DNA from 3 places in the Arthrobacter sp. B3I9 genome. Region 1 is predicted to be linked to each of the others. Evidence: riboswitches for the same ligand, from Rfam matches in the RefSeq annotation. Region 1 holds a riboswitch; each other region holds the start of a gene.
The links. Region 1 has a riboswitch for thiamine pyrophosphate ahead of thiC (phosphomethylpyrimidine synthase ThiC). Riboswitches for the same ligand answer to the same signal wherever they lie in the genome.

Region 1 (3,361 bases):
TGCCCACACTGGTCCTGACCGGCGGCTGGGAGCCGCTTTATGAGGAAATCGCCGGCTACCTTCGTGAGACCGGCGCCCTGCACCGCGTCGCGCCGGGCGGGCACCGGCCGCAGGATTCCAGCGAGGGCGACCGGGTCATCCGGTCCTTCATCGCCGACGTCGGCCGGCGCCGGCACGCCCAGGCGTCTTAGCCGGCTGCGGGTCCGCCAAGGGAAGGTTCCGGCAGGTAGACCTTGCCGCCCGAGGCGAGGAACTCGCTGCTCTTGGCCCGCATCCCGGCCGCCATGGAGGCCAGAGCGGCCTGCGAATCAGCAGAGCCGTATTCCTTGCGGATGTCCTGGCTGATCCGCATGGAACAGAACTTGGGCCCGCACATCGAGCAGAAATGCGCCGTCTTGGCCGGTTCCGCGGGCAGCGTCTCGTCGTGGAACGCTTCCGCCGTCACGGGGTCCAGCGACAACGCGAACTGGTCACGCCAGCGGAATTCAAAGCGGGCCTTGGACAGGGCATCATCGCGCTCGTGCGCCCCGGGGTGGCCCTTGGCCAGGTCGGCCGCATGGGCGGCGATCTTGTAGGTGATCACCCCGGTCTTCACGTCGTCCTTGTTCGGCAACCCCAGGTGCTCCTTGGGCGTGACGTAGCAAAGCATGGCGGTGCCGTACCGGGCGATCTCCGTAGCGCCGATCGCGGAGGTGATGTGGTCATAGCCGGGAGCGATGTCCGTCACCAGCGGTCCGAGCGTGTAAAAGGGGGCGCCCTTGCAAAGCTCCTGTTGCCGCTCGACATTCTCCCGGACCAGATGGAACGGGACATGCCCCGGGCCTTCCACCATGACCTGCACGTCGAACTCCCAGGCCCGCTGCGTCAGTTCGGCGAGGGTGTCCAGCTCGGCGAACTGCGCAGCATCGTTGGCGTCCGCCGTCGCTCCGGGCCGCAGGCCGTCGCCCAGTGAGAACGCGACGTCGTACTTGGCAAAAATCTCGCAGAGCTCGTCGAAGTGGGTGTACAGGAAGTTCTCCTCGTGGTGCGCCAGGCACCAGCCCGCCATGATGGAACCGCCGCGCGACACTATTCCGGTGACCCGGTTGGCGGTCAGAGGCACATAGCGCAGCAGCACCCCGGCGTGAATGGTCATGTAGTCCACGCCCTGCTCGCACTGTTCGATCACAGTGTCGCGGAAAATCTCCCACGTGAGTTCGTTCGCTTGACCGTTGACCTTCTCCAGGGCCTGGTAAATCGGGACGGTTCCGATGGGGACGGGGGAGTTGCGGATGATCCACTCCCTGGTGGTGTGGATGTCGTCCCCGGTGGAGAGGTCCATGACGGTGTCCGCGCCCCATTGCGTCGCCCACTGGAGTTTGTCGACTTCTTCGGCGATCGAACTGGTCACCGCCGAATTGCCGATGTTGGCGTTGATCTTCACCAGGAAGGCCTTCCCGATGATCATCGGCTCGGATTCGGGATGGTTGACGTTGCTGGGGATGATGGCGCGGCCCGCGGCCACCTCGCTGCGGACCAGCTCGACGTCACAATTCTCCCGCAGCGCCACGAACCGCATCTCCGGGGTGATGATCCCGTCCCGGGCGTAGCGCATCTGCGTCACCGTCCGGCCCTGGAGCGCGCGGCGCGGCACCGGGCGAAGCCCCCGCCACTCGGCGGAAGCGGCACCCCGGCGCACGGCGGATTTTCCGTCGTCGAGCAGGTCCCGCTGCCGGCCGGCATAGGGTTCGGTGTCCGCCCGGGCTTCGATCCATGGCGTACGGAGGGGCTCCAAACCCCGGACCGGATCGCTTCCAGGGCCCGCGGTGCGGTAGACCCGGAACGGGTCATTGCGGGCTCCTCCGGGGGAGTCCGCCAGGGCGATCTCGGTCACCGGAACGCGGATGCCGTGTTCTGGGTCGGTGGCGAAGGCCAGCGAGTGGGCCTTCAGTGACTGGGTGGTGCCCACGGCCTCATCCCGGACAGGCTGGTTTTGGACCGGCTGGTTTTGGACAGGGCTGTGCTGTGTCAATGGCGTATTCACGGAATACTCACTTCCTTCGCCGGCATTACCCGGACAGGTTCAACGGTCGCAGGCTGCTTCAGCCCGATCTCAGCCCCTGCAGGGGCACCCGTGTGGTCGTAGACGAAGCTACCACAGCGTGGCGGGCAGGCGCTGTCAGGGGCAGCAAAGCCTTGCGCCGGGCGGCCGGAACGTCCGGCGGATTAGGCTGGATGCATGAGCAGCATCATCGAGTTCAGCGGTCCCGTCCTCACCGGACCGGACCGGGAACGCCGCGGGCTCTGGTCCGTCGGCGGGATCCTGACGTCCCACCGTCCCGCCGCCGCGGCGGACCGCGTGCTGGACGGATGGGTCATCCCAGGACTGGTTGACGCGCACTGCCACATCGGCCTCGGCCCTGGCGGAGACGTTCCGGACGCGGTGGCCGAGGCGCAGGCACTCACCGACCGCGACGCCGGCACCCTGCTCGTGAGGGACGCCGGCGCCGTGCACGATACCCGCTGGCTGCAGCGCCGGGAAGACCTGCCGCGCATCATCCGCTCCGGCCGGCACATCGCGAGAACCCGGCGCTACCTCCGCGGGTTCGCCGTCGAAGTGGAGCCGGAGGATCTGGTGGAAGCCGTTCGCAAGCAGGCCCGGGCCGGCGACGGGTGGGTCAAGCTGGTGGGGGACTGGATCGACCGCGACGCCGGAGACCTCGCCCCCAGCTTTCCGGCCCGGGCGCTCAGGGACGCTGTGCAGGCGGCCCATGACGAGGGCGCAAGGGTCACGGCGCACTGCTTTGCGGAGGACACGCTGGACGACATGCTCGACGCCGGCATCGACTGCATCGAGCATGCGACCGGCCTGCTCCCGCGGCACCTGCCGCGCTTCGTGGAGCAAAGCGTGCCGGTCGTGCCCACGCTGATCAACATCGCAACCTTCCCGCAGATCGCGGCGCAGGCCGAGGCCAAATTCCCCCGCTACGCCGCCCACATGCGTTTGCTCTGGGAGCGCCGGGGCGAGCGGATTCAGGAGGCATACGAGGCGGGAGTACGGATCTACGCCGGAACGGATGCAGGCAGCGTCATCAAGCACGGGCGGATTGTCGATGAAGTCCTGGCGCTGCACTCGGCCGGACTTCCGGCTGCGGCCGCCCTCGACGCCGCGTCCTGGGCTGCACGGGCCTGGCTGGGCGCGGAGGCGATCAGCGAGGGCGCGAGTGCGGACCTGCTGGTCTGCGCAGAGGACCCGCGGAAGGATCTGGGTACGCTGCGCCGGCCCAGCCAGATCGTACTGCGGGGCAAACACATTCAAGGGAAGCAGCACGGCCATTAGGAATAAATTGAAGCTTCAAGTAATTTATCTCTAGGTAAGGTC
Region 2 (3,361 bases), 380 kb from region 1:
TGGATGCTGGGGGTCAGGCGATGATGGGACACGAAAATCAGGTTAGCCCGAAATGCGCTATTAGTCTTGGATCATGAGCACATCACCGGCTGATCCTGCCCGCTACAACAGCTTTGTGGGGGATCTGCTGGGCGTGCTGGCCTATGGCGAGCTCTCCGCCTTCGAACGCCTCTCTTCCGACGCCCGCTACGCGCCCACCCTGCATGAGCGCGCCGTGCTGGGCAGGATCGCCGTGATCGAATTCCAGCATTACGAACAGGTCAGCGCACGGCTGGATGACATGGGCAGGGATCCGGAGGTGGCCATGCTGCCCTTCCAGCCTTCCGTGGACCACTTCCATCAGCGCACCCGTCCGGCCGACTGGTTTGAGGCGCTCATGAAGGCGTACGTGATCGACACGGTCTCCGCCGACTTCTACCGCGCCGTCGCCGGCTACGTCGACACGCCGACCCGGGAGCTGGCTGAACGGATCCAGGCCGACAAGGAGGTCACGTCCCTGCTGCGGGACCGGCTGACGGCGGCCCTTGCGGATGACCCCAGGCTGGCTTCGCGGCTTGCCCTGTGGGCGAGGCGGCTGCTGGGGGAGGTCCTGGCGCAGGCCCGGCGGGTCAGCTTTGAGCACGCGTTCCTCAGCGGACTGGCCGGACTGGACGGGGAGCCGTTCCGTGAGCTGGTCAGGGAACTGACGGCCCAGCTCGCGGCCAGTCACTCACTCCGGATGACGCAGCTGGGGCTGGCCGGGTAACGGCCCCGCCAGAGGCCGGCCTGCGGCCTGCCTGCATCCGCCGGCGTCCGCCGGTCGGCGTCAGACGTCCGCGGGTTTTAGACGTCCGCGGCGTCGAGGGCCGCGAGCAGGGCACGGGCGGCGGCCTCGGGATCATCGGCCTCGGTGATGGCGCGGACCACCACGATGCGGCGGGCACCTGCCTGCACCACCTGCTCCACGTTTCCCAGGTCGATGCCGCCGATGGCGAACCAGGGCACCACGCCGTCCACCTTGCCGATGCTGGCCTCCTCCGCGCGGCGGATCGCGTCCGCGGCGTACCGGACCAGCTCCAGCCCGACGGCGGCGCGCCCCGGCTTGGTGGGCGTGGCCCAGAGGGGTCCGACGCAGAAGTAGTCCAGCCCGCTGCGGCCCGGGGAAGCGGCGATGGCGGCGTCGACCTGTTCGGGGCTATGGGTGGAGAGACCGATGACGGCCTCCTTGCCGAGGAAGCCCCTCGCGGCGGGCAGCGTGATGTCCTTTTGTCCGATGTGGAACACCGGCGCGCCGGACAGGGCGGCCAGGTCCGCCCGGTCGTTGACCGCCCAGAGCCGGCCGTGCCGGTGCGCGGCCTGGTGCAGGACCTCGAGCAGCTCAAGTTCCTCGGCGGCCTCCAAGGACTTGTCCCGCAGCTGGATGATGTCGACGCCGCCGGCGAAAGCGGCATTGATGAAGGCCTCGAAGTCGCCGCGGTCCTTGCGGGCATCGGTGCACAGATACAGGCGGGCGGTGGTGTGGACGTCGTTCCGGCTCATGCCACAAGCCTAGTTCCTCTAGACTGGGCCCATACCGCGGGAGCCCGTTGCTGCACCGTGCGCCATTGGCGCCCGGCGCCCCAGGGCTGAGAGGGCATCAGAGCCGACCGCTTGACCTGATCCGGTTAGTACCGGCGTAGGGAAGGATTCCGTCATCGGCACTACAGCCGGACTGAAAGATGCCAGCGCCGCCGCTGAAGACGCGCAAATGGGGCAGTATTACGACGTTGCCGTGATCGGCGGAGGCTTGGTCGGGCACGGCATCGCCTGGGAGCTGCGCCGCTCGGGCCGCACAGTGGCCCTGATCGACGACGCCCCCGGCACCGGGGCCAGCTGGGCCGCGGCCGGCATGCTTGCCCCGGTGAGTGAACTCCACTACCAGGAGGAGGGCCTGCTGGAGCTGATGCTCGAGTCCTCCCGGCTCTGGCCCGGCTTCGCCGCGCAGCTCCAGCCCACCACGCAGCTCCAGCCCGTGGCCGGGGAAGCCGGGGATCCCGGAACCGGTTACCTCACGACGCCGACCCTCGCGGTCGGCGCCGACGCGGCTGACCGGCAGGCGCTAGCGGACCTCCGGACCGTACAGCGGGCCTGTGGCCTCACGGTGGAGCCGCTGACGGTGCGTGAAGCCCGCGCCCGCGAACCCCTGCTGAGCCCTGGCATCTCCTGTGCTTTCGACATTCCCGCCGACCACCAGGTGGACCCCCGCCTCCTGCTGGCCCGGATCGCGGCGCTGCTGGCTGCCGACGGCGGAAGCCACGCCCTGCGGCGCCGCGCCACAGGGCTGCTCTGGCAGGACGGACGGGTCGGCGGCGTTCGCCTGGCCGGCGGAGGTGAGCTCCTCGCCGGGGAGACGATCGTGGCCAACGGCCTGGGTGCTGCCGGGCTGGGCGGGCTCCCGCCCGGGCTGCGGCTGCCGCTGCGCCCGGTCCACGGCGACATCCTTCGGCTCCGGGTGCCGGTCCGGCTGCGGCCGCTGCTGGGCTCCACCGTGCGCGGGCTGGTCCGCGGGGTGCCGGTGTACATTGTGCCGCGGCAGGACGGCACGGTGGTGATCGGGGCCACCCAGCGCGAAGACGGCCCGGGGGAGCGGACCGCGACCGGCCCGGGTGCAGTCTCTGCCGGCGGCGTCTATCAGTTGCTGCGCGATGCGCAGCAACTGCTGCCTGCCGTCGCGGAGCTGGAACTGCTGGAAGCCACCGCCCGGTCGCGGCCCGCCACCCCGGACAACGCCCCCTTGCTGGGCCGCGTTCCGGACCGGGCCTCGGGCGGCGCGGGCGACGTTGCGGGACTCACCATCGCCACCGGCTTCTTCCGGCACGGGATCCTGCTGACGCCCGTGGCCGCGCGGATCTGCCGGCAGCTGCTGGACGGCCGGGCGGACGCCCGCTGGAGCCGTTTCCGGCCGGACAGGTTCTCCGCCCAGAACCCAAACCCGCAGCAGCCCGGGGCCCACACAGACACTAGAAAGGACACACCATGAACATCAAACTCAACGGCGTGGAGCACACAGTCCCCGACGGCGCCTCCGTCAGCACCCTGGTCACCCAGGTCACCGGGCGGACGCTGGCCCCGAACGGGCAGTCCGCGGACGGCGGAAGGCTGGGCATCGCCGTCGCCCGCAACGCAGGGGTGGTGCCCCGCAGCCAGTGGCACGGCACGGCGCTCGCCGACGGGGACGACATCGAGCTGGTTACGGCAGTACAGGGAGGCTGAAAAGCATGGAAGAAACAACACTCACCGCAGCTCCGGGTGCGTCCACCGGAACCGATGACCCGTTCGTCGTCGACGGCGTGCAGCTTGGGTCACGGCTGATCATGGGGACCGGCGGGGCTCCGAGCCTCCA
Region 3 (3,361 bases), 1.3 Mb from region 1:
GGTCCGGGTGCCGGCTAGACGATGTCCTGGGTCTTGGCAAAACGGGTGATGGCGCGCTGGGTGCCGCGGTTGGCGAAGACCTGGATGACGGCACTGACCGACGCCGAGATCAGCGCGAAGGTCAGGGCCGAGCGCAGGGTGGTGGGGACGTCGTCGTCGTGGCCTTTGGGGGGCTTGTTGCCGGTTGACTTCTCCCAGACGGTGTCGACCAGCTTGGTGCCCGCGAACCCGGCGAGCAGGCTGATGCCGGTGCCGAGCAGCTTGATGAAGATGTTCATTCGTCGTACTCCTTCAGGAATGGGACAAGGCTTCTCCTAGCCTAGCGTCCCTGTCCCGGACGGAATGGCCGTCCGCCGCGGCGCCGCCGAGCAGCTGCAGTCCGGCGGCCGGCCTCAGGCCGATTGGGTGTCTCGCCGGAGAAGGACCGCCGTGATGTCGTCGAGCAGGACGCGCTTTCCCCGCCGGTCGCAAAGTTCCCTGACGGCCGCGGCCGGATCGACGTCCCCCCGGAGGTCAGCGATCGCGGCGGCGAGCCGGCCCAGATCGCCGCCGTGCAGGTCCAGGAGACCGTCCGTCGGAACCAGGATGGCGTCCCCGGGGTCCAGCGTAAAGGTCTGCGTGTCCCAATTCGGGCCGGGGACCAGTCCCAGAGGCGGACCGGTGGGGGAGAGGCGCTCGATGGTGTTGTCGGCACGCAGGATATAGCTCAGTCCCTGGCCGGCATCCGCGTAGCGGCCCACACCGGTCACCGGGTCGATTGCCGCGTGGAAGACCGTGGCGTAGGACCCAAGCCGTGCCAGCGTCTCATCGAGGTTTTCCGCTACATCCTCAAAGATGCGGGACGGGTCGGCATGCCAGCCGGTGCGCGCGAAGGCGGCCCCGACCGTTCCGGCGACAAGTCCCGGCCCAATGCCCTTGCCCATGGCGTCGCCGACGGTGACCCGGAATAGCCCGGACGGCGTGGTGCCGAGGTCGTAGAAGTCTCCGCTGAGCCCGAATGCCGGGTAGAAGCAGGTGCCCAGCGAGTACCCTGCAGGAGCAAGGGGGGTGGCTGGCAGCAGGGCGCGTTGGACGCGGGCGCCGTTGTCGATGTCCCATGAGAGGTTCATCTCCCGCTGGATGATCGCGGTCAGGTCCTCGAGAATCTTTTGCTGTTCTGCACTGAACGTCCTGGGCGACTGGTCGATGATGCAGAACACTCCGACATGGGTTCCGCCAGGCCCGGTAAGGGGGCAACCAGCGTAGAACTGGATGTGGGGATAGCCCGTCACGAACGGACTCTGCTTGAAACGTTCGTCGGTAAGGGCGTTTTCGACGATCATCGTTTTCGGGGACTTAATCGTCTCCGTGCAGAAGGTTCCGGGACGTTCCGACTCGCGGGAGAGGGGACCAACGAACGATTTCAGGTACTGCCGGTTCTCGCCGAGAAGGCAAATACTGGCCCCGCTGACGCCAAAGAGCCCTTGGGCCAGCCGCGTGATCCGGTCAAAGCGTTCCTCTGGAGGGGTGTCCAAAAGGCGCGTTCTGGACACGTCTTCCAACCGTGCCCACTCCGGGGCTTCAACCCCATCGAATTGAGGTTGAGTTCGGTCGCCCGTGGTCGTCATAAGTCCTTCGCATCTGAACGGTCAGGCCGTCTTTGGGTCACACAGTGTCATTCAGCGCTCGACCATACCCACACTCAAATAACAAAGGCCGGCGCCGACCAGCAGTACGCCGGTCAGGGCTACCCTACCGCCGATCGGGGCCCCGCCGGCGCACCACTCCGCTCTGTGACCAGGGCGGCTTTGAACAAGCGTCCAACCCCCCCCCGGCGCCCCGGGCGTTGGAACGGCCACCCGCAGGCAACCCGGCCGTCCGGGTGTAAACTGACAGCGCCCATAAGGGTGATCTTAAATACGACAGGGGAGCGCCGCCGTCGGCCAACTGGAGGAATCCAGGGACCATCGGTGGGCGCTGAGAGTGCGGACAGCCGCAGACCCTCGAACCTGATCCGGTTAGTACCGGCGCAAGGGAGTCGAGCTTCTCAGAGTGCCCGGCGGAGCGGCGGAAGCCGCGACCGGCCGAGTACCCTCCCCTCCTGTTCCTCAGGAGGACGACATGACTGGCATTTCTACCCATCAAGGCATCACCCGGCGCAACTACAACTGGCGCGTCGTGGACATTGTGGTGGCCGCACTGATCGCCGTGGCCGGCGGCGTCATCTTCTGGGCCTGGTCCCAGGGCGCAAACCTGATTTCGGCTCCGGTCAACGCGCTGTACCCGCCGCTGACCGGCCTCTATGCGGGCGGCTGGATGATCCCCGCCGTCCTGGGCATGCTCATTGTCCGCAAGCCGGGGGCCGCCCTCTTCTGCGAGGCCGTTGCCGCAACCGGTGAGCTGATCATGGGATCCCAGTACGGAACGACCGTGCTGATCTCGGGCGTCCTGCAGGGACTCGGCGCGGAACTGGTGTTTGCCGCCCTGGTCTACAGGAAGTTCAATCTGCCCGCGTCCCTGCTGGCCGGTGCCGGTGCCGGGCTCTTCTGCGGACTCAACGATTCCTTCCTGCCCTGGGGCTGGAACATCGCCTATGCCGGCGGGGACAAGCTTGCCTACATCATCTTCACGGCCATCTCCGGTGCGGTCATCGCCGGCGGGCTTTCCTGGCTCGCCACCCGCGGCCTGGCGAAGACCGGGGTGCTGAGCTCGTTCGCCTCCCGCAAGGCCGCCACGGAGCCCGTGTTCTCCTGAAGACGGCAATGCTCCTGACGGGACCAGTGAGGACGGCTCGCGGATTATGACCTTCACCAGCCACGTCCGGCCGGCCCGGGTCGCCGCCCGGGGCTGGGGCTGGCGGCACGCGGGCCGGTCCCGGCCTGCTGTTAACGCCCTGGACCTCGACATCAACCCCGGGGAACGCGTGCTGCTGCTGGGGCCCTCGGGCTCGGGCAAGTCGACGCTGCTCCACGCCCTCGCGGGGGTCCTCGGCGACAATTCCGGCGGGGCCGCCGGTGACACTTCCGCGGGGGCCGCCGGGGCCGCCGTGGACGATGCGGACGAAACCGGCATCCTGCACATCGACGGTGCCGCGCCCCGGGCGCAGCGGGGCCGGTCCGGGCTGGTGCAGCAGGACCCCGAGACCCAGGTGGTGCTTTCCAGGCTCGGCGATGACGTCGCGTTCGGCGCGGAAAACCTGTCGGTGCCCCCGGCGGAGATCTGGCCCCGGGTCCGGGAAGCGCTCGACGACGTCGGGCTCGGCGGGCTGCCGCTGGACCATCCGACGTCGGCCCTGTCCGGCGGCCAGAAGCAGCGCCTGGCCTTGGCCGGGATCCTGGCAATGCGGCCAGGTCTTATCCTGCTGGACGAACCCACTGCCAAC

Region 2: another riboswitch for thiamine pyrophosphate. It lies ahead of thiO (glycine oxidase ThiO); the one in region 1 lies ahead of thiC (phosphomethylpyrimidine synthase ThiC).
Region 3: another riboswitch for thiamine pyrophosphate. It lies ahead of QFZ65_RS02715 (ECF transporter S component); the one in region 1 lies ahead of thiC (phosphomethylpyrimidine synthase ThiC).

What each region holds. Positions count from the first base shown of each region.
Region 1 covers NZ_JAUSYO010000001.1:1,856,643-1,860,003, forward strand. The annotation lists gene QFZ65_RS08675 (alpha/beta fold hydrolase) at 1-191, shown strand, start outside; gene thiC (phosphomethylpyrimidine synthase ThiC) at 188-2,023, opposite strand; TPP riboswitch at 2,018-2,125, opposite strand; gene QFZ65_RS08685 (amidohydrolase family protein) at 2,219-3,319, shown strand.
Region 2 covers NZ_JAUSYO010000001.1:1,474,424-1,477,784, forward strand. The annotation lists gene QFZ65_RS07015 (RNB domain-containing ribonuclease) at 1-32, opposite strand, end outside; gene QFZ65_RS07020 (ferritin-like fold-containing protein) at 74-745, shown strand; gene thiE (thiamine phosphate synthase) at 823-1,518, opposite strand; TPP riboswitch at 1,545-1,678, shown strand; gene thiO (glycine oxidase ThiO) at 1,727-2,998, shown strand; gene thiS (sulfur carrier protein ThiS) at 2,995-3,231, shown strand; gene QFZ65_RS07040 (thiazole synthase) at 3,237-3,361, shown strand, end outside.
Region 3 covers NZ_JAUSYO010000001.1:559,193-562,553, forward strand. The annotation lists partial or broken gene mnhG (monovalent cation/H(+) antiporter subunit G) at 1-1, shown strand, start outside; gene QFZ65_RS02705 (DUF4235 domain-containing protein) at 15-278, opposite strand; gene QFZ65_RS02710 (GAF domain-containing SpoIIE family protein phosphatase) at 393-1,514, opposite strand; TPP riboswitch at 1,894-2,033, shown strand; gene QFZ65_RS02715 (ECF transporter S component) at 2,101-2,733, shown strand; gene QFZ65_RS02720 (ABC transporter ATP-binding protein) at 2,780-3,361, shown strand, end outside.